DNA from 4 places in the Providencia hangzhouensis genome. Region 3 is predicted to be linked to each of the others. Evidence: predicted binding sites of a transcription regulator. Region 3 holds the regulator's gene; each other region holds the start of a gene.
The links. Region 3 encodes LexA, which represses DNA repair genes until DNA is damaged. Its sites were predicted from a motif close to TNCTGTATGTACATACAGNA; they were not measured.

Region 1 (7,632 bases), on a different replicon from region 3:
GCCGTTGCCCCGAAACGCAAAAAAAGCGTATCCACAAAATCAGTGGATAACTTGAAATAGCCCTGTTAATAACAAGGTTAATAGCCTGATTAATGAATGAATATCAACACTGCTCAAAAAAACATCACCCAATGATTAGCATTTTACGATAGGAATATCCGAGAATTGCGTTGTCCATCGGGGCGAGAGAAATTGCTGCTTCATTTTCCATAAAGCCGATTGCGATTGAACCCCCTGACCTGCAAACCAGATAGCGCCTTTTCCGCGATTAATCTGGTCAATCGTCTGCATCAGTTCACCACTTTTGCGAAAAGCATGGCCACTTTCAAACAAATTCAGCTGCACTTGCCCTGAAGGGGAAAATTCACTGAGTAATATGCCACTTTTGCTGTATTTCACATTCGGAAGCCAAAGTCGGTCAAATAACCCCACAGCCGCCTGAAGAATCTCGCGTGTATCTTGGGTCGGATAAATGAGAGCTTGGGTTTCTTGACGATAATAGTGCGGCTCATGATGGGAAAAATGGCTACTCTGCACCCACAAGGTCACTAATCGACAATACTGTTTTTCTTCCCGCAGTTTTTCTGCTGCACGTTCAGCAAAGGCACATACCGATTGGCGAACCAATTCGTAGTCCATGACTTTATGGCCAAAAGAGCGAGAGCAAATAATTTGTTGCTTGGCGGGCGCGACTTCTTCAAGTTCCAGACAGGATTCACCATTCAACTCTCGCACGGTTCGTTCTAATACCACGGAGTACATTTGGCGCGCCTGGGTCGTTGACAACCGACTTAAATCCAAGGCAGTTTCAATTCCGCTTTGATTCAGGCGTTTTGCCAGTTTACGCCCTATTCCCCAAACGTCCCCAACGGGCACGAGGGCCATAAGTTTCTTCTGACGACTGGGCGAACTTAAATCGACGACACCACCTGTTTTCTTCCACGTTTTGGCGGCATGATTCGCCAACTTAGCTAGCGTTTTGGTACTGGAAATCCCCACCCCCACAGGCAAATGCGCACACTGGAATACATCCTCTTTTAATTTATGGCCAAGTTCATGCCAGGAATACAATGAATCCATACCTGTCAGGTTACAAAAACATTCATCAATACTGTAAACCTCAATTTGAGGCACAATTTGAGCAACCACCGCCATAAATCGATTACTAAAATCGGCATACAAGGGATAATTTGAAGAAAAAACAGTGACTTGTTTTTGCTTGATTATCTGCTTAATTTCAAAATAAGGGGCTCCCATACGGATATAAGGTTTAGCCGCCGCCGAACGCGCAATCACACAGCCATCATTATTCGAAAGGCAAACAATCGGCTTTCCTTTTAAATCAGGCCTAAAGACAGATTCACAGGAGGTGTACATGGAATTGACATCGATAAGCGCAAACATACTTTTCACCGACAGGTATGCACGGCATAACGAACGACACCGAAGATTTGCACGTCTGTATCGTCATTGATTGGGATAGCGGGAAATTGACTGTTAGCAGGAATAAGGGCTTTAGTCGGTGTGATTTGCAGGTACTTGCAGGTGAATTCGCCATCGTATTCAGCAACGACAATTTCCCCATGACGGGCAGTAAGGTGACTTTCGACTACCAATAAGTCACCGTCAAAAATCCCCGCATCCTTCATCGAATCCCCTGAAGCTCGAAGAAAATAAGTACTTTCAGGATATCGAATTAATTCAGCATCGAGGGATAGCCTGCGCTCAATGTGATCTTGAGCGGGACTGGGAAAACCACAGGCAACTAGACTTTCGAAAATAGGAATTTGCATAGGGCACCAACACTGTATAAATACACAGTGTGAGTATACTTTACTCCATTTTAAAAAACAAACATGTGAATTTATAATTCACATCTACTATTTCGCATGCGAAATGGTTTTCTAATTCCTTCTATACAAACGTAATACATCAGATGTTAATTTATAATGCTGCTTACCCCACCGTCCAAAAATGTTCTCCTCAATATAATCTCGGTTATTTTTGTCACCTTGATCTCTATAGTAGTATATTAAAATGATTCCTTTATCTTTTAGATAGTTTGCAACTTGAGTTATATTTGTCCTTACATAACCAGTATTTGATTGGAACAAATCAAGATCAATACCATCGAATCCGTTATCAAAAGCATCAAGTAAATATGCTAGCAAGGATGATGATATTGAACGACGTCCTGAAGATGTAATTATTTTTTCTAGTCCCGAAAAAGTCATTTTCTTTTTTTATGCCTTCTAAAATTTGCATCTTCCTCTATGGCTGCAGTAATCCAGCCTGCTGCAATATCTTTATTTATATGTTTAGGTAGATAACTTAACATCTCAGCTATACTATTTTTCTTATATAACCGTTGCAATAGCGATGCCATTCCGCACCATTCTACATGTGTGCTTGGTTTCCATTCATTAGCAAATAATAATAGAAGAGCGCTTTGTGCAGCCCAAAGTGGCGTGTTTGTCGGTGTTGTTTTTGTCCATTGGATTAATGCAGAACCTGGAATTGATTTAGACCTTTCAGTAAGACCGAGCTCAATTGCTGTTTGACATAATATTTTTGATTTTTCTGTTGCTGTACCAGATAGTTGCAATAACCATGTTTTAATAATCTGGCCACGAAACTCTGTGGCCATAGTTGAAAATGGCGTACCTATCATTTGATCTGTACTAACCCTTTTACTATTAATTTATCAACATTGACAGAGTTGATGCTATTTTCAAGCTTTACCCATACAACCCCGTCACTTTCAGGCTTTTTATCCGTGAGAATAATACCTATCTTGTTATCAAACTCCACCTGAACATGCCACACATCATTTGTATTAACTTGAGATTTTGAATGAGAAACTTGTTTTGATTTCGCATGCGAAATTTTTTCTTTATCTCTATTTTTTATTTTACTTAATTCATCTTTTGCTTCATTACGAGAAACACCATTTTTTCTTGCTTTTTCAACAAGTTTTTCAGCAATTTTGGGGTTAATTTCATTTATCTGAGTAAGTGTATATGCTAAGTCTACATCTAAAGTTACTTTATCTTTTAGTAATGTGGTAACACTTTCAGGAGCACTTATTAATTTTAAATGTTTACTCACAAATGATGTAGGTTTACCTACAGTTTTTGCTATTTCTTCTCCAGTCATTCCATGAACTGTTTTAAGCTCATTAAATGCTATTGCTGTTGCTAAAGGTTTAAGGCCGGATTGTTGTAGGTTTTCTATCAACTGACCAATAATTCGAAATTTATCGTTTTTAGGTGGAGAACCGACATAAATATCAATAAAGGTATCTCCTCTTTTTTTTGCTGTTCGCCAACGAGTTTCACCCATCCAAATTCTATAACCAGCCCTATCTTTTGGATAACAACGCGGTGGTGTTAATATCCCTACAGTGTTAAATGTATCAGCCATTCCCTCTATTATGGAGTCATCAAAATCTTCCTCTGGACGAACTTGACTTTCTGCATAAACTTCATCTATTGGAACTCTAATTATTTGCCCTTCCGTTTCTAATTCAGGGCGGGCAATATCAGTCATAATTTGGTGAGCATCAATATCTCTGATTTCCTCATTAGGTGACTTAGTTTCAATAACTTTGTTAATTGCTTCGGTTGCCGATTTACGATTTTGATCACGTAGTCGACTCAAAAATTGTTTTTTAGCCATTTAATTTATCCTACCTGTTTCACAATTCGTTTTGCTAATTCTTCATATTGAATTGCTGGTTTAGATTTAGGCTCATATTCTTTAAATGTCATACCTAATTCTATAGCTTCTTTTGCTGTTGCTTGAGCAAACGAAATATAAGCTAAGATATAATCTTGGGTATAACCTTTATCTTCAAGTATTTCGACTAGCATATTAAGGTTATGAGTATCCACAGCCCCCAAATAACCATCAAAAAGTGGTTTTGAATAGTTCGCAACTGTAGCTTGAGTCACATAGGTTCCCAAAAATTGTAACGATGGATTATAGTTTTTCTTTATTTTTTGCATGTAAGTTAATTGTTTAGCTACAGCATTCCTTGATTGTTTTTCTAGTAAGGTTGGAATTAATAAATAATCAGCAGCCATATGACTTGCTACCATTACATTAGAATATGAAGGGGCTGAGTCTATAAAAATAAAATCATATTTTTCCTTCAATTCTAATATACGATCTCGGAAATCAAACATACAATCAGAGTGTCTATAGTTAACCTCATTAAGTTCACTCGTTGTGCCTATGAAGTCACGTCCATCATCTAGAGTTATCGGTTTAATGTCAGTATTAGAAAAAAACAATTGATAGGTATTAGCCTCACCAGGGGTGAACTCATGCTTTAATGGTTCTTTTTCAATTTCCAATGGAAGTTCATTCGGAAAGGTACGTTCTGTTAACCCTGTAGTCCAATCCGCATCAATTTCTAGAACTGAATACCCCATTTTTTGCAAGTTGAAAGATATTTCATTAGTAGATTGAGACTTAACTACACCACCTTTCTGGCTGCACACTACTATTAGCTTGCCAAGTTTTTTTCCTGTTTTGAGTTCCATATTAGAATCCTTAGTATTTCGCATGCGAAATGTTGAGAAAGGTGTGGTGTGACAAGAATATACTTATATTAATATCAATTTTCATATCCACTCCTATGAGTCAGGCGTTTCGCCTAAAAAGACACAACTTCATGTATCTTTGAAAGCTATGAATCTAAATTCATATCTTGAGGGGATTATATCATAAATTCATTGCATATCAATATTGATATGCAATGAATTTCGCATGCGAAATTTTCTAAAAGATTATCTTATGCTTACATTAAGAACCTTCAACATACCATTTAAGTATAACTATATGATAAGTATATTTTAGTTATCGATTTTTATATCATTGAAATGATATTTGTGATTTAAACGATACACTATCATTTAAATCACAATGGAAGGCTCTTAAATTATGTTACCTATTCTTTTTACTCTTCTAGCAGTGAAACACCTATCGGCAACCCGCTCGCTTCATCGTAATCTACCACATATTTTCCAAAACCACCCTCAAGTGCTTTTTGCGAAATAGAAACTTCATTGGTTGTTTCATTAGCCACATGCACACCTGCCTTAATAAATAGTTGCCTTATATAACCAAGATAGCTATTTAATTCCATCAAGTACCCAGCAACTGTTTTAGTCATGAGACAACTAACTGGATTGTCATCAGAGATTCTTGTCAACTCATCTAACCGTTTGTGTTCTATATGTCTAGCTGAAAGATCTCTAGGCTCAAATGGCCTTGTTGTATTAGGGTTTGTTAAAAATACGCCCTTATTTTTTTTGTTCTTAACATGCTCATAAATCACCTCTGCCAGTCCATAATCTTCCCTTAACGTTAGAACAAAGACACCTGAAATTGAATTGTAACGATCGGTTCTGAATCTGTTTGTATCTACAGATGAATTATTTTGGTTAATGATGAAATCGTTATTGGCTCTTACTATCTGGTGATTATTATCACTCTGATTCTTAATCCAATGAGCTTGCCCTATACCCATTAAAGCCTCGATAATTAAAGGAAGTCCGCTACAGCCTTCTGCAATTTCACAATTTAGCCCTATGGTGGGGAGGTCTAAAGGGAAAAACAGCGAGTCATTAATAACTATTATTGTAGCATCTCCCTCACTTATGATTCCGTCGTTTATATAAGTGACTATTTTTTTATTTTTCTCTCTAACCGCTGCAGTGGTTTTTAATAGCGTTGTATATGATGCTAAACGAGCTCCTTCTTGTGTGGGGTTTAGTCTATAATTTGGGTCTTTAAATTGTTTCTCCAATTTCGGCACGGGGCTTGGGGTTATGACTTCAAACCACGTAACTTTACCATTTTTTTCTGCTTTAAAATCTGGCCCTTCCTTGTCACTGCTTAACTTATAACCATCACGAATTAGCCGATCGGAGAATAAAATCTCTGACATTCTTTGTTCGTATTTGTATGGTTCTTTAGAGAGAATTTCAGAAGTAAAGGTAGGATCATTTAATCCTAACTCATAAAACCTGTTCGCCATTAACTTAAGTCTGCCGACAGCTTCGTTGATTAGAAAGAAACCATCACCATACCTTTTCTATAGAGTTTTTTTCGGCACTGTTGCAAATAGTCGGTGGTGATAAACTTATCATCCCCTTTTGCTGATGGAGCTGCACATGAACCCATTCAAAGGCCGGCATTTTCAGCGTGACATCATTCTGTGGGCCGTACGCTGGTACTGCAAATACGGCATCAGTTACCGTGAGCTGCAGGAGATGCTGGCTGAACGCGGAGTGAATGTCGATCACTCCACGATTTACCGCTGGGTTCAGCGTTATGCGCCTGAAATGGAAAAACGGCTGCGCTGGTACTGGCGTAACCCTTCCGATCTTTGCCCGTGGCACATGGATGAAACCTACGTGAAGGTCAATGGCCGCTGGGCGTATCTGTACCGGGCCGTCGACAGCCGGGGCCGCACTGTCGATTTTTATCTCTCCTCCCGTCGTAACAGCAAAGCTGCATACCGGTTTCTGGGTAAAATCCTCAACAACGTGAAGAAGTGGCAGATCCCGCGATTCATCAACACGGATAAAGCGCCCGCCTATGGTCGCGCGCTTGCTCTGCTCAAACGCGAAGGCCGGTGCCCGTCTGACGTTGAACACCGACAGATTAAGTACCGGAACAACGTGATTGAATGCGATCATGGCAAACTGAAACGGATAATCGGCGCCACGCTGGGATTTAAATCCATGAAGACGGCTTACGCCACCATCAAAGGTATTGAGGTGATGCGTGCACTACGCAAAGGCCAGGCCTCAGCATTTTATTATGGTGATCCCCTGGGCGAAATGCGCCTGGTAAGCAGAGTTTTTGAAATGTAAGGCCTTTGAATAAGACAAAAGGCTGCCTCATCGCTAACTTTGCAACAGTGCCGAAAATCTCATATGATCAGAATTACAATCCTGTTGAAAAAGAAGTTACACCTTTTGAAAACTTCAAAAAAGTTCTAGGACGATCAGAAAAGAAAGAATTTTCTACAGACTTCACTTTAGTAGACAAGCAAGAAAAATTGATCAAAGCATATCTGCAAGATCACCGCCACCATATTGAAGATAAGCGGGAGATATACGGAATTAACTCGAAGATACATGCTTTAACTTCAGAGAATCGTACATTCACGAAGGAAGAAATTGTTACCGAGGTTCGTGCGAATCTTAAATCTAAATCTATTTTAGGTGATGAGATCGGTAGCATTAGAGGTATGAAAATTGCAAAAGGTGAGCTTCTCAAACTTGAGGAAGGGTTACAGATCAAGACTGGATTCTTTAAGAAAGAAACCTTTGAGAAGGGAACAGAATTAAAGGTTCTTGATGCCTACAAGATGAAAGATAAACCAATGATTAAAGCTCGAATCAATGATATGGAATATGAGATTCCATTTGAAAAACTTTCTGTTAAGTATTCAGATCGGTACTTCACAGAGTTTAAAGATCAGAGCGCACACCGTTTTACTGCCCGCAATAAAACTGAAGTTTATAGCGAGTACCGTGAGCAGTTATTGAAGCAAAAGATTACTGCACCGGAAGAAAATTTGAATGCTCCTAATCACAAGATGAAGCTGCAAAG
Region 2 (7,632 bases), 930 kb from region 3:
GTTGCTTATTGGAAAACATTAAAAACGGATGATGATGCACAATTTGATAAAGTCATCACTATTCAAGCAAGTAGCATCGCGCCACAAGTCACTTGGGGAACCAACCCTGGGCAGGTGATTGCCATCAACCAGCCGATCCCTGCTCCTGAGTCATTTGCAGACCCTGTTGAACGAGCTTCCGCTGAAAAAGCATTAGCTTACATGGGGTTAGAGTCTGGCATTAAATTATCTGATGTCAAAATTGACAAAGTATTTATTGGTTCATGTACGAATTCACGTATTGAAGATTTACGTGCCGCTGCTGCAATTGCAAAAGGTAAAAAAGTGGCTAATGGCGTACAAGCTATTGTTGTTCCGGGATCTGGCCCTGTTAAGGCCCAAGCTGAGCAAGAAGGTTTAGATAAAATTTTCATTGAAGCGGGTTTTGAATGGCGTTTACCGGGTTGCTCTATGTGTTTAGCGATGAATAATGACCGCTTAAACCCTGGCGAACGCTGTGCATCAACCAGTAACCGTAACTTTGAAGGCCGCCAAGGTCGCGCAGGTCGTACTCACTTGGTTAGCCCAGCAATGGCAGCTGCCGCAGCGATTAATGGCCATTTTGCTGATGTACGTGATATTCAAATCTAAGGAGAAAATGATGGAAAAGTTTATTACACACGTCGGGATTGTCGCTCCTTTAGATGCAGCTAATGTGGATACTGATGCCATTATCCCTAAACAGTTTTTGCAAAAAGTGACTCGCACAGGTTTTGGGCAACACTTGTTTAATGACTGGCGCTTTTTAGATGAGAACGGGCAACAACCTAACCCTGATTTCGTCTTAAATAAGTCAGTTTTTAAAGGGGCCAGTATTTTATTAGCTCGCGAAAACTTTGGTTGCGGTTCATCCCGTGAGCACGCACCTTGGGCATTAACTGACTTTGGTATTCAAGTGGTTATCGCCCCAAGCTTTGCTGATATTTTTTATGGTAACTCGTTCAACAACCAATTATTACCAATCAAATTAAGTGAAACTGAAGTGGATGAGCTGTTTAACTATGTTAATAGCCATGAAGGTTGCCAGTTTACGGTAGACTTAGAAGCTCAAACCGTGACTGCTGGTGATAAAACCTATCATTTTGAAATTGATAGCTTCCGCCGCCACTGCATGATGAATGGCTTGGATAGTATTGGTTTGACGTTGCAGCATGTCGACCAGATCACCGATTTTGAAAGCAAGATTCCATCCTTTATGCAGTAAATCCTTTTCTACGCCTACTTTGGTGGGCGTAGTTCCTCTTTTAGCTCTAATTATCCAACTAAACCGCCTACTTCGCACCAAAAATGCGGAATTCATCCATCATTAAAAATTTACAATCCAAAATCACTTCCCCGTTAATATCTTCCTGTATAATTAATAACAAAATAAGATTTTTGCCTTTAACTGAACGATTTTTTCTAAATAGTTCGCACTGTAGCTAGGCGGTGAGAGAAGATATCTTGGGGAGCATACATAAGTATGTGACCCAAGTAGCTGAACGAAACCAACAACGCGACAGTGCGAAATATGACGAAAAAATAAAAAAAAGCCGGTAAAAACCGGCTCGGTGATAAACACCATTACTCTAAATGGGGGAGTCGGCCTGCAACATGCAGGCCAAACGAGCTACTTACTGCCTTCTATTATCGTGAGATTTTAGGAAATTAAAATTGATGTGTTTTTTGCCGGAGTTCCTCTTTTATGTCTAATTCGCGATTACAAACCCAATTCATTCGTCTCTGGCAACATTTTAAGGGCCAAGACAGTGAAACAACTCTGCAAGATATCGCTGATACACTATTTTGCTCTCGCCGTCATGTTCGGACGCTACTTAATAACATGCAGTCACAAGGTTGGCTCAGTTGGCAGGCTGAGTCTGGTCGAGGAAAACGCTCTACCCTTATTTTTCATGTTAATGGCTTAGAGCTACAACAGGCGCAGGCTGAACAACTACTCAAAGAAGAAAGTATTGAAAAACTTGTCGCCCTAGTGGGTGATAAGGAAACCATTCGCCAAATGGTATTGTCTGAACTGGAACGCAGCTATCGACAAGGTAAGAATTTACTACGGATTATTTATTATCGAGATTTCCCGACACTTCTTCCTGGTGCCCCCATGCGCCGCTCAGAAATACACTTGATGAGCCAAATTTTTAATGGCCTTACCCATATAAATGAGGAAAAAGGGGAAGTGGAAGATGGCCTTGCCCACCATTGGCAGCCCATCAGTGATACCCAATGGCGTTTCTATTTGCGCCCTGCTATTTATTTCCACCATGGACGAGAAATGGTTGCCGACGATATTATCTATTCCCTTTTACGCTTAAAAACCTGTTGGCCGCTATTTTCACATATACAATCCGTCAGCTCACCGCAACCTTATGTCATTGATATCATGTTAAGTGAGCCTGATAAGCAGCTACCTTGGTTGTTAGGTAGCCATCATGCGGCTATTTTACCGAAAGAGTGGGAGAGCCTCGAAAACTTTAGCCGTTGCCCTATCGGCACTGGCCCTTATCAAGTAGAAAAAAACTTGCCACAAAAGCTAACAATCACGGCTTTCGACCGCTATTTTGGCTATCGTGCACTGCTAGATGAAGTGACCATTTGGGTGGTCCCTGAACTTTCAGAACAAATGGTTTGCACGACATTAAAAATGGATGGTGACAAGCACCATAATGATTCACTTGAAAGCCGCATGGAAGAAGGCTGTTATTTCCTCTTAATGGATCAGCGCTCACCGGTTGCTCAGCGTGAAGATGTCCGTAAATGGTTATGTAGCTTTTTAACACCTGTCAACCTACTTGCCCATTGTGAACCGTTTTATCAGCGCCATTGGGCGCCAGCTTATGGCTTATTACTCCATTGGCATCATAGTAAAATGCTAACCTTGTTCCCTAAGCCTGAAGATTTGACTGAGCTGACTGTTACTTTTTATCGCAACCACCATGAGTTCTATGCGATTAGCCAAATTATGAAACGCGTGTTACAGACACAAGGCGTGGAGCTCAAGATTAATATCATTGATTATGATGATTGGTTTAATGGCAATGGGCAAAGTGATATTTGGTTAGCAACAGCTAACTTTTTTAAACCTCTTGAATTTTCTATCTTTGCTACCTTGTACGAAATGCCATTACTGCGCGAATGCCTTAATAACACTCTCCGCGATGAACTTAATCTATGGCGTAATAACCAATTAGATGTAGAAGCCTGGTGTGAAAGCTTAATTGACTCGCAAATTTTCCACCCTATTTTTCATCATTGGCTTGAACTACAAGGCCAAAAAACCATGCGCGGCGTACGGATGAATACCTTTGGCTGGTTTGATTTTAAATCTGCATGGTTTAAACCCTCTGAGGATAACCTAGCAAAATAATGATAGTTATAAACAGATAAAATGAATAATAAGGATGTTATTCACTTTTTCTGTGGATATCCATGTGAACAACCTCATGGTAATCAGGGTATATCCCCAAGCCACTTTTTTATCAAAAAAAAGAATAGTCAAATAATCATTGATAAATCAAAGAAGTAAATAACAAAAAAGCGTTTTATCCACTGGCTATTTTTCTAGCTAAAATACTTAAGACTTTAACTGAGCAAAGATCAAACAACGTTGTATTTATCCACAAGATATGTGCTCAACTTACTCATATTTTGTGATATTCGTCATAAAAACCGTTTAGTCAAGGCTGTAAATACACACAGTAATCTCTATTTTTCACAGTTATCCAGAAATCCTGTGGATAACCTAGTGCATGATCCTGTGATTATCTTGGGATGAACTTGAATAACCTCTGTTATAATTTATGACCTGGATGAATAAATAACATTATATCCCTATATATCAAATAGTTAAAAACATCAAAGAAAAAGTGTTATACTTCTTCAGTTCTATGTATTTTCACTGGCTACTTTTTATACATTAATATTCAAACCATGATGCCATTTATTGCGCCACCGCCACCTGATAACGAAGCAACCTTAATGGGTCGAGCGCAAGCCCTTGCTGGCTATACGCTTGGTGAGCTCGCCCAACATGCTGCTATCCCTATCCCTCCTGACCTCAAACGAGATAAAGGCTGGGTTGGTATGCTATTGGAATATTATTTAGGTGCGAGTGCGGGAAGCAAGGCAGAGCAAGATTTCGCTCATATTGGGATTGAATTAAAAACCATTCCTATTGACCGTTATGGTGCTCCACTCGAAACGACCTTTGTTTCTGTAGCACCATTAACGGGGAATAGTGGCTTAACATGGGAAAATAGCCATGTTCGCCGCAAACTATCCCGCATTTTATGGTTTCCTATCGAAGGGGAAAGGCAAATTCCACTCTCACAACGCAGAGTCGCAAACCCGTTAATCTGGAGCCCATCTCCCTTTGAAGAACAGTTACTAAGACAAGATTGGGAAGAGCTAATGGACCTCATTGTATTAGGCAAAGTGGAAAGTATCACTGCACGCCATGGGCAGGTATTACAGATCCGCCCTAAGGCCGCAAACAATAAGGCACTAACTGAAGCGATTGGTGAGTTCGGTCAACCGATTATGACGCTACCTCGTGGTTTTTATCTCAAAAAAGATTTTACCGCGCCCCTGTTAGCGCGGCATTTTAATCTAAGTTAGTCGCTAACCATCGCCTGTACCAAAGCAGACGATAAATTATTATCACTGTTTAATTTGTTAATTAGAAGGTACTAAGATGTTTGAATGGATACTGGACCCCAATGCTTGGATGGCACTCGCCACACTAACCATATTAGAAATTGTCCTAGGCATCGATAATATTATTTTCCTCAGTATTGTGGTGAGCAAGCTTCCAAGCCACCAGCAAAATAGTGCCAGACGGACAGGCCTTATTGCGGCAATGGTGATGCGCCTTGCGTTATTGGCTTCGATTGCTTGGTTATCACGCCTTACCACGCCGCTTTTCACTGTCGCAGACCATGTTGTATCCGCTCGCGATCTCATATTATGCGCAGGTGGGATCTTCCTTATTTGGAAAGCAAGCCAAGAAATTTTTGATACGATTGAAGGGGAAAGTGAAAATAATCTAGCAAATAAAAAAGTGAGCTCATTTTGGGGCGCTATCGTGCAAATTGCTTTATTAGACATTATCTTCAGTTTAGATTCCGTGATCACCGCAGTGGGGCTATCAGACCACTTATTTATCATGATGGCAGCGGTAGTCATCGCTGTACTCATTATGATGCTTGCGGCCAAACCCATTGGCGACTTTGTTGAGCGCTACCCCTCCGTAAAAATCTTAGCCTTATCGTTTTTGATTCTAGTTGGTTTCACTTTACTACTTGAAAGTGTTCAAGTTCACGTATCAAAAGGCTATATCTACTTTGCGATGTTCTTTTCCATGGCAGTACAAGTCCTTAATATCTTGCGCAGCAAAAAATGGAAAACCAGAAATCAAACTAATTAAGATGGTGACCTAACCGCCTGTTTAGCCGCTAAAATAGCCCCCTCTACCGCTTTTTTTGCTTGCGGGCTATTTTTCCAGCAACTTGAACCTGTCAATGCAGCACCAGAAATTAAAATTTCATCGTAAGATGCTTCACTCAGTTGTGCGAGTGAGCTAAAACCCATTTGTTCTAAGCGGCTAATCACCATGGGACCGACACCTTTAACGGCCAACAAAATCTGCTTTTCTGATTCGGAAAATGCCATTTTACTCTTCTCTTTGTTAATGAATTGATGTTTATTACGCTAATATTTTGCATTTTACCTATTTAATACTTTAAAATTGTAACTATAACAATGCCAGTTTTAATAATTATTAACTGACCTATCTTATCACCCAATCTGTACCTGCTCTGTGTTAGGAATTCACCATGTATAACGTTCCACTAACCAACCTGAATCAACACACGATGAAATTACCTGATAGCCGTCTATTTTGCTGGTTCGAATCAGGTCCTAAAACAGGTTTTCCTGTTATTTTTTGTACTGGAGCGGGAATGAGTGGTTCATTAGGGTTTGGTTTGGATTTACTCGAAAAACTAAATATTCGTTTAATTGTTCCTGAACGCGCGGGTCTTGGTGAGTCAACATTTCACCCTGAAAAATCATTGAAAAGCTTTGCTATGGATGTTCAAGCCCTACTAGATGAACAATCTATTACTCAATTTTCAGTTGTCGGTTTTTCTCAAGGCGCCGTTTTTGCCATGGCCGTCGCCCACTATTGCCAACCTATTTCACTGTCTATCGTGTCAGGACAAGACCAATTTGAATACCCTGCAACTCGTGCGGTACTCAGTGCTGATGTTGTGAACATGCAAGAACAAGCCCTTAACACCCCTAAAGCGCTGTCTGATTGGTTATTAAAAAATGTCACTGGTGAGTGGTTATTAGCATTTATTCTTAATTGCAGCGCAGAAATAGACCAGCAACTCTATAATGAAGAACATTTCCTTGAGGCATATAGCCATTGCATGCGACGTGCTTTCGCCCAAGGCAACCAAGGTTATGTTCAAGACTTATTAATTGCATTACAGAAATGGGAATTCACCCCTGAAACGACCCGCGTGCCAGTCTCTTTATGGTATGGCGAACTCGATATGAGCACAGTTCATTCCCCTGATTTTGGCAAAATATTAGCCAGCCGTTTTCCCAATTGCCAACATCATTTATTAAGTGATGAGGGAGGCTCCCTACTTTGGACACAAGCAGAAGCTATTTTAGCCGATATTCAACAGCACACTGCATAAGCAAAAACCGCGATGAGTCATTCATCGCGGCTATTATTTACACCTTAGATTCACATAAGTGAATTAACGGTACACAATCCCGCCATCAGTCAAAATAGATTGACCAGTAATATAGTCAGAATCATCACTCGCTAAGAATGCAACCAAACCAGCCACATCATCTGGCGTTTGCGCACGACCTAATGCGATGCCTTCGACATATTTTTTATAGGTTTCACCTTTTGGCGTACCGGTGATTTCAGAGAAGCGCTCATCAATCTCTACCCACATATCTGTTCCAACAATACCTGGGCAATAAGCATTCACAGTTATACCTGAACTTGCATACTCTTTTGCAGCCGCTTGAGTTAATGCACGTACCGCAAATTTTGTAGCGGAGTAAACTCCTAACATTGCAAAACCATCATGTCCTGCAATAGAGGAGGCGTTGATGATTTTTCCTTTTTGTTTACGTTCTTGGAATTTTTCACTGGCAGCTTGAATTCCCCACATGGTTCCATCTACGTTGATTTTGAAGATTAAATCCATATCTTCTTGGCGAACATCAGCGATTGGCTTAACTTGTGCAATCCCTGCGTTATTAATCATTACATCAAAACCACCTAACTCAGCTTCTGCATGAGCCACCGCAGCAAAAACTTGGTCACGTTGACTGATATCTGCGGCAAATGTTGTTACTTTACGGCCTAAAGCTTCAATTTCTTTGGCAACATCTTGGAGCTTGTCTTTTTTCAAATCTACCAGTGCGATATCAGCCCCTTCTTTCGCTAAACGTAATGCGATACCACGGCCAATCCCTTGAGCTGCACCAGTAACTAAAATAACTTTATTATTTAACGCCATACTTATCTCCTACTGAGTAATAGCCAAATTGACTAGTTCACCTTTA
Region 3 (7,632 bases):
AGTAGTTCCAAGCTGGACAACATTTACTTCAAAATGATTCTCTAATTGGCTATTAGCTGTAACATCAAAACTAATTTCACCGCCAGCATTGAGGTTTACGACTTTACAATTGAGCTTATTCTCATCACAGTTTTTTAAAACAAACGCAGCTCCAGTAATATTATTAGTTGGATATATTTTATTACTATTATCAACTAAAGTTCCTATCCCAGGCGTTATTTTCATTTTAAATGGTGCTGGACCATCAGATAGATTAAAATCAGTGCAACTATATTTTAAAGAAAAGGGTTTCACATAGGTTTCATCGTCAACATTCGGTTTAATTTGAGGTGTTAATAATGGTTTATCAAATTTAACCGTCATCGATTCATATGATACTTCACACGTTCCTTTAGATACATTGCCGATAACTTCAATATCTAAAGCTGAAACTCTTCCAATAAAGAAACACATGCCTATTACAATATAAATAGCACTTAAAATAAATGCCTTTATTTTGTTACTAATTGATTTTTCCACTAAAAGATTCCTCGCCACCTAAGTCATTAATAACTGTCCATTTAACTATACCATTACGGCTATTTGCCGGAGTTATATAACTGAAAGAGTCAAAAGGAGAAATCATTGTATTACGCTTTTTCATATTTAAATCAATTTTAACACCATTAACACTGAGCTTATTTAAAGAAATATAGTATGGTGAATTATTATTAATAATAATACCTGTACTACTAGAGCTTACCTCTAAGTTTTTATATGCGTCATATGGTGAGATAGATAATTTTGAAGGTCGGTAAAAAACCTTAATAATATTATTATAACCAATATTCATTGCAGATCCTTCTAAAGGACCATCAGTAGCAGGTATCATAGTAGCAGAGAAATAAAAAACACTCTCTCTATCTGTTGGTAATGAATTCGGTTGAGCAAAAATCCTAATATCTTGCGTTGCCCCTGAGTTGATTTTAATTAATGGAGGTGTAACTGAAAAAGGCGTTTTTGATGCTGAACCATCATTATTCATGCTTACCGAAAATTTTGCTAAATAATTAATATTTGTATTATTTCGAGCGCCAACCGATACACTACTTTCACCTTGGACATATATTATTCGGGTCGCATTTAAACCAACACCACCTGCAGCGTAAACGTTAGTAGTAGTAATTAATGAAAACAGTAGAATTAAAGCTCTATAACAATCATTAACTACTTTTTTTCTTAAAAACGATTCTTTTGCTTTCATTACTTAGTCCAATCATTAAAAACAATATTAAGAGGCTTTTTAATTAAAAAGCCTCTTTACTCGTATTAACTAATATTATTAGTTATAAGATACAGTAAATGTTACTGGTACGGATAATTTATCAGTAGGTACACCAGTTTTGGTAAGAATCAGATTAGCTTTCATAGGAATGACAGCACCACCATCTTTAGCAACTTTAGGGTCGATAACCACTACTGCATCTGCGTTAGGAGTAATATTAACTGCACCAGAAGCTAATTTAACTGCTAAAGCTTTAGATTCTTGGTTAGCAAACAGTGCTGGGAAACCAGCTGCTGCTTGACCTTGAGCGAATACGTTCATTGAAGTATCAGCTGCGTCAGCAGAACAGTTAGACAGAACTAAATCAAAAGATTTTTCATCACCTAAAACTGCATTTGGTGCTAAAGCATCAGTTACATCTTTAGTGAAAGTTCCCCAGTCAACAACAGAACCTGTAGTAGTTGAAGACACATCACAAGATTGAGCACGTAATTGGGCTTTGAATGTTACTTCCGCACCTTTCTTACCATCTGCAGCTAATGCAGAACCTGCTACCATAGAACCTGCTAATACTGCTAAAACCGCTAATTTTTTGTTGAATAACATATGTAAATACCTCTGTATTTATGTCGTCATGTAAGTAGTTAAAGACACAATTTTTATTAAAAACCAAGTTCACAATAATTGTTTACAAATACCTATGCCATTTTCATGAGCCTGGATAACTAACTGTCAACCTATTTAATTAAGTCAACATTGGGGGATATTAAAATCCGTTCAATACCCTTTTTTAAAACCAAATTATTGAACTGGTTTTAAAAAAAGACTATTTCTGTATCGCCGAAAATGAGAGACCAACATCAATATAGAAATAGTAAAATGGACAAAAATAAAATATATGAAAGTTTAATCAGCTATTATTGCAACTTGAATTCTGTATGAATAAAACCTAATTGTCTTTAAAAGCATTCCACACTTTTAATTCATCTCAAATTCACATTAGCTATTCCCGTTTGAAACAAAACGAAACAAACAAAAACATTATGCTGAACTTTTAAATACCTTGTTTCTTTCTGATACCAATATTAATACCACAATATTAATTGTCAAAATCACACAAAAATGGATGCTAACTTAGTTTTTTTATACTAAAATAATGATATAAATAGATGCAATCACCAAAAAATGAAGAGATACTATAACTAAAGATCGTCATTTAGATTAATTTATATTTATAAAGTCAACTTACTTATAAATATTTCAGGTTATATTTAGTTATGTAAAAACCACACATTTTATTTAATTCTAAAAATTCAATAAAAGTGATATTAAAAACTATAAATACATGCATTGAAAATATTGAAATGAAAAAACAACTTAATATACGATTCATTACACCATTACAACAGATAAGCGTAAGATAAGTCTTAATTGAAATTTACACTAAATGGCAATCTAAAACCTTACGTTTTGTGTGTTTTTTGTTAAACAACATCGAGTTTTTTGTTTAAGAAAAACAAAGAGGATAGGCTGGTTTTGAGTATTCTAATTATCTGTTTTTCCAGATAATCGTTTGCTTATATTTCCCTTTAAATAGAAATAATATAAATATAAAACAATGTATCCCCGCGCATTCCTGATCTCAAAAATATGATAAGCTTATTAGCAGTAATTGTTTGCATTTTCGAATATTGAGGCCGATTAGATGAAAAGAATGAATGAAGACAAAATCCTTGCAATGGCCGAGAATATTTGCCAATCAAGAGGCGTCAGGTTAACACCACAAAGAGAAACAGTATTACGCCTGATAGCACAGCAGCATGGTGCAATCAGCGCTTATGATTTACTTGACTTGCTACGGGAAATTGAACCTCAAGCTAAACCGCCTACGGTTTATCGTGGCCTTGAGTTTTTAATGGAGCAAGGTTTTATCCATAAAATTGAATCAACGAACAGTTATGTCGTCTGTCACCATTTTGATAACCCGAGCCATATCTCTGTTATGTTAATTTGTGACCAGTGTGGAAGCGTAACGGAAAGTGATTGCACAACAATAGAAGCTGCAATCATTAATTTAGCAGATGAACACCAATTCCGCTTAAGACATACAGTGGTGGAAAACCACGGCTTATGTAAAAATTGTGACGAAATGAATAGCTGCCAAGATCACGAACATTGTCATCATAACCATGAACAACCTATCGCCCAGAAGAAAAAATAAGTAGCTGCGTTGATAAATTGCTTGATGAAATGCAAAAAAAATAGAGAAGATAAAGAAATAAAATAAAATAAAAGAAACAAAACAGGCAGACCTCAGAATAACACCATGAAATCTGCCTGCAATCGTCCTTCCCGCCTGTAGCCTACTATTACGGCTAGCGACTAAAGGAACTTAATACCAATCACTATTACGGATAACCCCAACAGCTAAACCTTCAATAGTGAAATTTTGCTGACGTAAGTCAACAATAATAGGTTCGAATTCTGGGTTTTCTGCTATTAATTCAACACGGTTACCCTGTTGCTTAAAACGTTTAACAGTAACTTCATCTTCGATACGAGCAACAACCACTTGCCCGTTATGGACATTCTGCGTTTTATGCACAGCTAATAAATCACCATCCATAATGCCAATATCTTTCATGGACATCCCATTCACACGCAACAAAAAATCTGCGTGTGGTTTAAATAGCTCAGGGTCAACTTGATAGTGACTTTCAATATGTTCCTGCGCTAATAATGGTTCGCCAGCGGCAACACGTCCAATCAGAGGTAACCCCTGGTCTTCTGTTTCTTCTTCAAGAAGCAGACGAATACCTCGGGATGCGCCTGAAACGATTTCAATAACCCCTTTGCGCGCTAAGGCCTTTAAATGTTCTTCTGCCGCATTAGGCGAACGAAAACCAAGGCTTGCTGCTATCTCAGCACGTGTAGGAGGCATACCCGTCTGCGAAATGTGATCGCGCACCAGATCGTAAACCTGCTGTTGTCGAGCCGTCAGTGCTTTCATTCCGTTCCCCTGTTTGTTTATACAGTCAAACTGTGAGTATATACAGGTAAATGAAGATTTGGAACAGTTAAATCGCTCAATTTAAGCATTTGTTATCGATTTACTTTCTTTTTACCCTATTAAGCACCCGAACGCCTTAGCCAGAAAAATAACGCTGCCATAATACCAGTGCCCAAATAAATAGCGCTAAGCCGATACTCACAAATACCGCAGCGGAACCAATATCTTTAGCTCTTCCTGACAGTTCATGATACTCACTACCAATACGGTCAACTACGGCTTCTATCGCACTATTCAATAATTCGACTATTGCCACGAGGACAACTGAACTCACTAACAAAATTCTATCTATATAGCTGATATCTATATAAAATGCGATAAAGATTGCGATAATCGCAGCAACAGATTCCTGCCTAAATGCGGCTTCATTAACCCAAGCTGCCTTCAAACCTTTAAGGGAATATCCCGCCGCTTTGATCACTCGCGTGAACCCCTTAACTTGACTCGCCATATTTATTCCTTAAAAAATGCAAACAATAATCGATTTTTACGGTCAAAGTGAATTGTCAGTAACAGATCTAACCATGTATTTCTGGTATGATTGCGCAGCATTGTTAACAAGAGGCTATAATCATTTATGTCACTATGGCGTAAAATATATTACAACACGTTGAATTTACCACTTAAATTATTGGTAAAAAGTAAACTAATTCCTTCGGATCCCGTCACTGAGTTGCAGCTTGATGTCAACAGGCCAACCCTATACGTATTACCTTATCATTCGAAGTCTGACCTCCTCACGCTACGGCATCAATGCTTAGCTATTGGTCTGCCTGACCCTCTGGTCGACAATGATATCAATGGAACGAAGCTTCCGGCGTACGTTTTTATCGATGATGGCCCACGTGTTTTTCGCTATTATTCACCGAATCCACGCAAGGATTCAGTAAAAACATTCCATGCTTATTTAGATTTGCATAAAAACAATCCAAATCTAGATATTCAAATGCTACCTGCATCCGTGATGTTTGGCCGCTCACCGGGTCGTGAAGGCCATACTCCAGCACCACCATTGAAACTGTTAAATGGGATTCAAAAATTCTTTGCAGTTTTATGGTTAGGGCGTGACAGCTTCGTGCGTTTATCACCCATTGTCTCAATTGGGAAAATGGCACAAGACCACGGCACAGACTCCATTATTGCCAACAAACTCGCCCGTGTCGCGCGTATTCACTATTCGCGCCAACGCCTAGCGGCAGTTGGACCAAAACTCCCTGCACGTTATGAGCTGTTTAATAAGCTATTAACGTCTAAAGCGATTGAAAAAGCCGTTGAAGACGAAGCGCGCAGTAAAAAAATTCCACTCAAAAAAGCCCAACAAAATGCCGTTGGGATGATGGAAGAAATTGCAGCCAATTTCTCTTATGAAGCCGTACGTTTAACGGATAGGGTTCTTAGTTGGACTTGGAACCGTCTTTATCAAGGCATCAATGTTCAGCACGCTGAACGGGTCCGCCAGCTTGCACAAGACGGCCATGAAATCGTTTATGTCCCCTCTCACCGCAGCCATATGGACTACTTACTGCTCTCATATGTGCTATACCATCAAGGGCTAGTTCCACCTCATATTGCCGCGGGGATCAACCTCAATTTCTGGCCAGCAGGGCCGATTTTCCGCCGTTTAGGGGCCTTTTTTATTCGCCGTACGTTCAAAGGAAATAAACTGTATTCGACCGTTTTCCGCGAATATTTAAGTGAGTTGTTTGCCCGAGGTTACTCCATCGAATACTTTGTGGAAGGAGGGCGCTCACGTACCGGTCGTTTATTACAGCCTAAGACGGGTACCCTCTCAATGACGTTACAAGCGATGTTGCGCGGTGACTCACGCCCTATCACCATCGTTCCTATCTACATTGGGTATGAGCATGTGATGGAAGTGGGAACTTATGCCAAAGAACTTCGCGGCGCAGAAAAAGAGAAAGAAGGCTTTTTCTCTATGGTTCGCGGCTTACGTAAATTGCGTAACCTAGGCCAAGGGTATGTTAACTTCGGTCAACCCATTTCATTACCTCATTACCTTAACCAGCGCGTGCCTGATTGGCGCGACTCTATCGACCCTATCGAACCACAAAGACCAACGTGGCTAAACCCAACGGTCAGTTCGTTAGCCGATAACATTATGGTCAATATTAATAATGCAGCCGCAGCCAATGCGATTAACCTGTGTGCGACTGCGTTACTGGCTTCTCGTCAACGCTCACTCACTCGTGAGCAACTGATTGAACAAGTCGAATGTTACCTGCAATTATTGCGCAATGTGCCATACACCGCAGATGCGACGACCCCAAATAAAACAGCAGAGCAATTGTTAGAACATGCTTTGCAAATGGATAAATTCGAAGTCGAAAAAGACAGCATGGGGGATATTATTATCCTTCCTCGCGAAAATGCCGTCTTAATGACCTATTACCGTAACAATATCCATCATTTATTGGTATTACCATCACTAATTGCTAGCATTGTATTGCACTATGAACGCATTAGTCGCCAAGACATTCACTATCAAGTAGGCCAAATTTATCCGTTCTTAAAAGCAGAACTGTTTATGCGTTATAACAGTGATGAGCTACACGAGGCGGTAGATACGCTAATTGATGAGCTAAATAACCAAAAGCTGATTTGCTTAAAAGAAGACGACATAGTGGTGTTAAATCCTCGCCGTATTCGTCCATTACAGCTCTTAGCTGCTGGCGTACGTGAAACTCTGCAACGTTATGCAATCACATTATCATTACTCAATGCGAGCCCTGAAATCAGCCGTAATACGCTAGAAAAACAAAGCCGTATCCTTGCACAACGCCTTTCTGTTTTGCACGGTATCAACGCTCCTGAATTCTTTGATAAAGCGGTATTCTCCACATTGGTCGATACCCTAAGAGAAGAAGGCTACATTGATAATAATGAAAATGATATCTTTGTCACCAATGCGCAAAAACTGTATGCCGTTCTGGCTCGATTGATGTCACCTGAGATTCGCTTAACTATTGAAAGTGTTAGTCAAGATGATGAGTTTTCTGAAAAAAAACCAACTGAAAGCACGCAATCTCCGGAACAAGTGAAAAGCTAATCGCCTTTTCTCAAGCCAATAAAACAAAAAAGGTCATGTTAGAAATAACATGACCTTTTTCACTTTGGCTCAATAACTGTAATTTAAAAATAACTGATAAAAATACCAATAAACAATATTAAGCCGACAAAGTTATTGTTCATAAAAGCTTTAAAGCAAGGCGCACGTTCACGGTTAACCATCAATTGCTGCTGATAGATAAATAAACCCGCAACTAACACTAATGAAATA
Region 4 (7,632 bases), 150 kb from region 3:
ACTGTATTTGCCTATGGAAGGTTTGAAAGATTACCGTACTGAATTACAAAAATTAGTATTTGGTGAGGATTGCCCGCTAATTGCACAGGAACGTATCGCTACCGTCCAAACGATTGGTGGTTCTGGTGCGTTAAAAATTGGTGCTGATTTTTTACATCAATATTATCCCGATTCCGAAGTGTGGTGCAGTGACCCAACTTGGGAAAACCATGCCTCTATTTTTTCAGGTGCGGGAACAAAAGTGCATTACTACCCGTACTTTGATGAAAAAACCAAAGGCGTTAAATTTGATGAGATGCTAGCGACATTCAAACAATTGCCTGCTAATAGCATCATCCTAATGCACCCGTGCTGTCATAACCCAACAGGCTCCGACCTGACTCCTGCACAATGGGATGAAGTCACTAAGGTAGCATTAGAACGCAAATTGATCCCATTTTTAGATATTGCTTATCAAGGTTTTGCAGAAGGCATTAATGAAGATGCTTATGCTATCCGAGCGATGGTTAAAGCTGGCTTACCCGTGTTTGTCAGTAACTCATTTTCTAAAATCTTTGGTATCTACGGTGAACGTGCAGGTGGCCTTTCTGTGATCTGTGAAAACCAAGATGAACGTGACCGTGTGTTAGGCCAGTTAAAAGCGGGTGTTCGCCGTTTATATTCTAGCCCGCCATCTAATGGTGCAAAAATTGTTGCTGCGGTATTAACCAACAGCGCAGAAAAAGCCAAATGGTTAGCGGAAGTGGAAGAGATGCGCTTACGTATTTTAGACATGCGTACGGTATTGGTGGATGAGCTAAAAAAAGCATTACCAAACCAAAATTTCGATCACTTATTAAAGCAGCGCGGCATGTTCAGCTACACTGGTTTTTCTAAAGAGCAAGTGGCTCGCTTGAAAGACGAATTTGCGGTTTACTTGGTTGGAACTGGCCGTGTTTGTATGGCAGGTGTCAATCGCCATAATGTTAAACGCATTGTTGAAGCATTTGCTGCCGTTAGCCAATAATTCTTAGCTATCGTAATAATTATCAGGGAACAAAATGCTCCCTGATAATCTTCTTACTTATTTTTTAATGACCTTTCTACTTAGTAGCCGCGTTCTAAAATCGTTTTTAAGAACCGTGCGGTGTGAGATTTTTCACACTCAGCCACTTCTTCTGGTGTGCCTGCAATTAAGATTTCACCGCCGCCACTACCCCCTTCAGGGCCTAAATCGACAATCCAGTCCGCTGTCTTAATGACATCAAGGTTGTGCTCAATCACCACAATGGTGTTTCCTTGGTCACGAAGCTGATGTAAAACGACTAAGAGCTGTTGAATATCAGCAAAGTGCAGGCCAGTTGTTGGTTCATCCAAAATATAGATAGTTTGCCCTGTACCGCGTTTAGATAACTCTTTAGCTAATTTCACACGCTGTGCTTCACCACCAGAGAGCGTCGTCGCTGATTGACCGAGGCGGATATAGGATAAACCAACGTCCATCAGCGTTTGTAACTTGCGGGCAAGGGCAGGTACGGCATCAAAAAATTCACGAGACTCTTCGATGGTCATATCCAGCACTTCATGGATATTTTTACCTTTATATTTAATTTCTAGCGTTTCGCGGTTATAGCGTTTGCCTTTACATTGGTCACAAGGGACATACACATCAGGCAAGAAGTGCATTTCAACCTTAATAACCCCATCACCTTGGCAAGCTTCACAACGACCGCCTTTAACGTTAAAGCTAAAACGCCCTGGGTTATAACCACGAGTCCGAGACTCAGGCACACCAGCAAATAGTTCACGCACAGGTGTAAACACACCAGTATAGGTGGCAGGGTTCGAACGTGGTGTACGGCCTATTGGGCTCTGGTCAATATCAATGACTTTATCAAAGTGCTCTAAACCTTCTACATCTAAATAAGGGGCAGGGGTGATGGTAGTCGCCCCATTTAATTGGCGTTGAGCAATAGGGAATAGCGTATCGTTTATCAGTGTTGATTTACCTGAACCAGACACGCCAGTGATGCAGGTAAATAACCCAACAGGGACTTTTAACGTCACATTTTTCAGGTTATTACCCTTTGCCCCAAACACCGTCAGCATTTTATCTTTATTAATTGGAACGCGTTTCTGCGGGATATCAATTCTGCGCTCACCACTTAAAAATTTACCGGTGAGTGAATCAGGGTTTGCGACAATATCTTCCAGTGTTCCTTGGGCAACAATTTGCCCACCATGCACCCCAGCTCCCGGGCCGATATCAATCACATGGTCTGCGGCGCGGATCGCGTCTTCGTCATGCTCAACGACGATCACGGTATTTCCTAGATCACGCAGGTGGATCAAGGTTTCAAGTAAGCGGTCATTATCACGTTGGTGTAAGCCAATTGAAGGTTCATCAAGGACATACATCACACCGACTAAACCTGCTCCAATTTGGCTTGCTAAACGAATGCGTTGTGCTTCGCCACCAGACAAGGTGTCAGCAGAGCGTGAAAGTGTCAGATAATTAAGCCCAACATTGACGAGAAATTTCAGGCGATCGCCAATTTCTTTTAAAACTTTTTCTGCGATTTGAGCGCGCTGGCCTGTGAGTTTTAGATTTTGGAAAAATTCCATTGCGTGGCCAATGCTGTAATCTGCGATTTCGGGCAATGTTGTATTTTCAACAAATACAAAGCGCGCCTCTTTACGTAAGCGCGTCCCATGGCAAGAGACACATGGACGGTTGCTGATATATTTCGCTAATTCTTCACGGACAGCCGTTGATTCTGTTTCTTTATAACGGCGTTCCATATTATTGAGCACGCCTTCAAAAGGGTGCCGGCGCACAGTGATGTCGCCACGGTCATTACGGTATTTAAACTCAATCGTTTCTTTGCCTGAACCATATAAAATAATTTTTTGAATGGCAGGACTCAGAGTGTCATAAGGCGCTTCCACATCAAATTTATAATGCTCAGCTAATGACATCAGCATTTGGAAATAGTAAAAATTACGGCGATCCCAACCCCGAATTGCACCACCTGCGAGTGAGATTTCAGTATTTTGAATGACTCTTTCGGGATCAAAAAACTGCTGAACACCTAAGCCATCACAGCTTGGACAGGCCCCTGCAGGGTTGTTAAAAGAAAATAGGCGAGGTTCAAGTTCCACCATACTGTAGCCGCAAACAGAGCAGGCAAAATTGGCAGAAAAAACCAGTTCTTCTGCATTCGCATCATCCATATCCGCGACAATTGCGGTACCGCCAGAGAGTTCTAGTGCGGTTTCAAAGGATTCGGCTAAACGCTGAGCAATATCATCACGAATTTTAAAACGATCGACAATGACTTCAATCGTATGTTTTTTCTGTAATTCGAGCTTTGGTGGATCGGATAGATCGCAAACTTCCCCATCAATTCGGGCACGGATATAGCCTTGGCTGGCTAAGTTATCGAGTAACTTAACATGCTCCCCTTTACGTTCTTTAACGACAGGAGCAAGTAGCATCATTCGGCGATCGGTGGGTTGAGCCAGAACATTATCGACCATCTGGCTAACAGTTTGAGCCGCAAGCGGTATGTCGTGATCAGGGCAGCGAGGTTCACCAACACGTGCAAATAATAGCCGCAGATAGTCATGAATTTCTGTGATGGTTCCGACCGTCGAACGTGGGTTGTGTGAAGTGGATTTTTGTTCAATCGAAATTGCAGGGGATAACCCTTCAATATGATCGACATCCGGTTTCTCCATTAAAGAAAGAAACTGGCGAGCATAAGCAGATAAAGATTCAACATAACGGCGCTGACCCTCTGCATACAGGGTATCAAAAGCTAAAGATGATTTCCCTGAACCAGATAACCCAGTAATAACAATGAGTTTGTCGCGAGGGATGATGAGATTGATGTTTTTCAGATTATGCGTGCGTGCGCCGCGGACTTCGATATTATCCATTTACCACTTCCCGGATGATTTGATATTGAACAATCGCAAGAGACTATTATCACATATTTATGGCTGAATGGATATACAGTATTTCCTATTCGTCATATTTCAAACCGTGGCGTTGTTGGCTGCTCTCAGCTACGCAGGTCACATACTTTTGTATGCTCCCCGCGATACCTTCGCTTGCCGCCTAGCCACAGCTTGAACTATTTAGAGTAAGATTTTAATGGTGAAACAGAAAAACAGAAAAACAGAAAAACAGAAAAACAGAAAAACAGAAAAACAGAAAAACAGCGATCTGCATTTATCGAAAAGATAGATGCTGTGCGAATTATTTTGTGTCTATACTGAAAATTGGCACGGTAGAATTTCACCAAAAGTTGGAAAGCGTTTCGCAAATTAACAAGCTTAATTTCAAATATTGGTGCAAATCAGCTCTGTCGTGGTAAACTTCACGGCTAATCCAGAGATTAAAATTCAATGCATCAGGAGTGATAAATGGCCAGCAGAGGCGTAAATAAAGTAATTCTTATCGGTAACCTAGGACAAGATCCAGAAATCCGTTATATGCCTAACGGCGGAGCTGTGGCAAACCTGACTCTGGCAACTTCTGAAAGTTGGCGTGACAAGCAAACCGGTGAGATGCGTGAAAAAACCGAATGGCACCGCGTGGTTATTTTCGGCAAATTAGCGGAAGTGGCAGGTGAATACCTGAAAAAAGGTTCACAAGTCTATATCGAAGGTTCTCTGCAAACACGTAAATGGCAAGACCAAAGTGGTCAAGACCGTTACACGACAGAAGTTGTTGTGAATATCGGCGGCTCAATGCAAATGCTAGGTGGCCGTGGCGGTGATGCACCATCACAAGGTCAAGGCGGCCAAGGCGGTTGGGGCCAACCTCAACAGCCACAAGCAGCACAGCAATTTAGTGGTGGCGGAGCTCCAGCCGCACGCTCATCAGCACCTGCTCCACAAACTAATGAACCACCAATGGATTTCGATGACGATATTCCGTTCTAATTTATTTGCTGATTAGAATGCACAAAAAATAAAGGCTTCCTTGTGAAGCCTTTATTTTTTTAATAAAGATAAATGTATAAAATTATATATCCAAAAAATTATTATTTTTTTATTAAGATAGTAAAGTAAATATAAAACTGAAACCTTAAGGTTTTATTAATTTTAAATTAAGGTTTTCTTAACTAAATGGGAAATAATAAAGCCCCAGTAGTTAACTTACATGGGGCTTTGTATTGGTAGTGTTATTAAAAAAGGAAATATAAATTTTATTTTCATATTAGCGTATCAAGCTACTTTAGGTTCCAGTAGTAATGGGTCATTTTGACTTTCACCCGATAGGCGATAGATTGACGGTGACGTACCTAAATAAGCTCTAAATCGCTTTGCAAAAGATTGTTGGGAGTCGAATTGGTATTTTAATGCAATATCAATAACTTGAAGCTCGGTGGAACATAGGTCTTTAGCAGCTTCACAAATTCTCCTTCGGCGAATATATTCACCTAAAGGCATACCTACGACTTTTCTAAATACTCTTTGTAAATGCCATTTTGTATATCCTGATCTGAGTGCGATATCATCGAGTAATAAACGACTGGTTAAGTTCATTTCAATCCAAACTAATATTTCATTAACAACTGTAGATTGAAATTCTGTGTATTTCCCATTACAGGGAACAGGGATTTCTTTATACATAATATCTTCCTATTAGTTACTTTTTAATCTTATCCGTCATTAAGTCAATAGCCAATAAATAAATGGTAAACAAAACCGAATACAGCTTGTTAATTTGTAAAATAGACAAAACACCGATTTTTAATTAGTTTATAGCCAGTAGAGTTTATCTTAAGGAGATATATTCATAATGGTATCGATTAGCAACAGATGAAACTATTACGCCCTTTGAATATAAAAACACGGTACTATGGTAAAGCTCTTCATTGGTTGCTGGGGATATATTTCTTTAGCTTCCAGAAACTAATTAAAATTATGGCTGAGATGACGACAGATAGGGTATTCATCGTCTGCCAACCGAATGTGAAGAAAAGAACCCCTGCTCCTAAGCTACCTATTCCACCGAAGAAATAGATAAGAAAATCGGTCATTCCCTGCACTTTAGCGCGTTCATGAGCTTCATAGGTATGTGGTAATAGGTTAGTAGTGCTGATTAAAATTAAATTCCAGGCGACACCGACAAAAATACCCGCCAACAAATAATTGTAAAAATGGTTACCTAGCAGGTTCATAGTCGCTGATAAAATTAACAATATGATACCGCAGAAAATAATGCGTTTTGTCCCTAAATGATGAATTAATGTTCCAGTGAAAAATGACGGTGCAAACATACCTAATACATGGAATTGAAATACAATTGCAATAGAGGAAAAGGCGAAATCATGTTGTTTCATAGATAACGGTATCGAGGCAAAGGTGAAAACCACAATGGCATATCCAACCGTGCTAACAATGGCGATTAATTTTAAAATAGGTTGTGAATACAATGCACTGTAGTCGCGTTTGACTAACACTTCATCCGATGGCGTTTTCACTATTTTCTTTAATGGCACAATTAATAATAGAATAAATGCGATTACATAAATGGCGGCTAACGTGATGAACGGCCCTGCAAACGGGTATTCTGTAAAAAATCGTTGGGTGGTAATAGCTAATGTTGGGCCGATTAAGGCTGCGGCAATGCCTCCACTCATAACTAGGCCAATGGCTTTTGCTCGTAAAGAAATGGGGGCTTCTTCAATTGCGGCAAAACGGAATTGTTGTGCAGTACCAATAGCAATCCCAGTAAAAAACAGTCCAATAGAAAAATAAATTAAATGGCTTTCTATCACGCCCAGAATAGAAAAGCCTGCGCCGATTAACCCACCGATGTTACCAATAATAAAGCCTACTCTTCTCGAATACTTTTGCATTAAAAACGCGATCGGAATAGTTGCTAGGATTAAGCCAACGTACTGGCTTACCAGTGGAATTGTTGCATAAGTTGGGTTGGTAGCCAGTTTTTCGCCAATAACCACTGCTACAGAAAGGACAATAGCATTTCCTGTGATAAATAATGCAAGTGTGATGGCTAACCACCAAACGGATTTTGGCATATATCCCTCTTTTTATTAATTAAAAATCAATTAGTTAATATTTTCATCAAGGGCGCAATCCCCTTGATTGGAGCAAAGGATACAACTTGAAGTTGACTTTAAGTCAAGGTTTTTTGGGGGATTTAAAATAGCGATTAATGCTGTATTTTTTTGTTTTTGTAGATAATATCTCCATTAGAGTGGTGTGTGATGAATGTCGCAATTATCATTCCTTTGGAATAAAACAAGAAAAAATGATTGTCATCCTGAGAAATTTATGTTTTCTTAAGAAAAGAAATTGAAAAACAATAATCAATAAATTAGACAGACTAAACAGGAAAATCCCGTGAACATGATTACTAATCACTCAAACCTACTACTAACCGCGCCATGTGCCGCGGTGGTCGTGCGTGTGGTGGTGGTCGTGGGCTTAGCGCCGTAACGGGTACAAATCAACGCAGATTTAGAAACCCCGCCGGCGCAAACCGAGCGGGGTTTTTTATCACCTCTCGCTCGGATCCGCAGGCTAGCAAAGGATAATTATGATGAGCGAATCGGGCACCACAACATCACATAAAACCCGCTTTACGGGTGCGGAATTAATCGTACATTT

Region 1: a site for LexA is predicted at 1,804-1,823, ahead of umuD (translesion error-prone DNA polymerase V autoproteolytic subunit). Genes of this name have one in related genera too.
Region 2: a site for LexA is predicted at 3,715-3,734, ahead of mutH (DNA mismatch repair endonuclease MutH). Genes of this name have one in related genera too.
Region 4: a site for LexA is predicted at 3,983-4,002, ahead of uvrA (excinuclease ABC subunit UvrA). Genes of this name have one in related genera too.

Annotation. Positions count from the first base shown of each region.
Region 1 covers NZ_CP135054.1:57,132-64,763, forward strand. Annotated here, with positions in the region: gene umuC (translesion error-prone DNA polymerase V subunit UmuC) at 136-1,404, opposite strand; gene umuD (translesion error-prone DNA polymerase V autoproteolytic subunit) at 1,410-1,793, opposite strand; gene PZ638_RS21085 (hypothetical protein) at 1,905-2,234, opposite strand; gene PZ638_RS21090 (hypothetical protein) at 2,231-2,671, opposite strand; gene PZ638_RS21095 (ParB/RepB/Spo0J family partition protein) at 2,668-3,678, opposite strand; gene PZ638_RS21100 (ParA family protein) at 3,684-4,547, opposite strand; gene PZ638_RS21105 (hypothetical protein) at 4,964-6,046, opposite strand; gene PZ638_RS21110 (IS6-like element IS26 family transposase) at 6,183-6,887, shown strand; gene PZ638_RS21115 (hypothetical protein) at 6,893-7,632, shown strand, end outside.
Region 2 covers NZ_CP135052.1:1,389,198-1,396,829, reverse strand. Annotated here, with positions in the region: gene leuC (3-isopropylmalate dehydratase large subunit) at 1-630, shown strand, start outside; gene leuD (3-isopropylmalate dehydratase small subunit) at 638-1,243, shown strand; gene sgrR (HTH-type transcriptional regulator SgrR) at 1,724-3,400, shown strand; gene mutH (DNA mismatch repair endonuclease MutH) at 3,967-4,650, shown strand; gene PZ638_RS06005 (TerC family protein) at 4,727-5,458, shown strand; gene PZ638_RS06000 (hypothetical protein) at 5,455-5,703, opposite strand; gene PZ638_RS05995 (alpha/beta fold hydrolase) at 5,868-6,743, shown strand; gene PZ638_RS05990 (acetoin reductase) at 6,807-7,586, opposite strand.
Region 3 covers NZ_CP135052.1:454,478-462,109, reverse strand. Annotated here, with positions in the region: gene PZ638_RS02025 (fimbrial protein) at 1-519, opposite strand, end outside; gene PZ638_RS02020 (fimbrial biogenesis chaperone) at 503-1,243, opposite strand; gene PZ638_RS02015 (fimbrial protein) at 1,322-1,870, opposite strand; gene zur (zinc uptake transcriptional repressor Zur) at 2,970-3,485, shown strand; gene lexA (transcriptional repressor LexA) at 3,657-4,274, opposite strand; gene PZ638_RS02000 (diacylglycerol kinase) at 4,411-4,785, opposite strand; gene plsB (glycerol-3-phosphate 1-O-acyltransferase PlsB) at 4,912-7,401, shown strand; gene ubiA (4-hydroxybenzoate octaprenyltransferase) at 7,485-7,632, opposite strand, start outside.
Region 4 covers NZ_CP135052.1:602,529-610,160, forward strand. Annotated here, with positions in the region: gene PZ638_RS02560 (amino acid aminotransferase) at 1-1,006, shown strand, start outside; gene uvrA (excinuclease ABC subunit UvrA) at 1,087-3,921, opposite strand; gene PZ638_RS02570 (single-stranded DNA-binding protein) at 4,411-4,932, shown strand; gene PZ638_RS02575 (helix-turn-helix domain-containing protein) at 5,218-5,625, opposite strand; gene PZ638_RS02580 (MFS transporter) at 5,868-7,040, opposite strand; gene ivbL (ilvB operon leader peptide IvbL) at 7,372-7,461, shown strand; gene ilvB (acetolactate synthase large subunit) at 7,565-7,632, shown strand, end outside.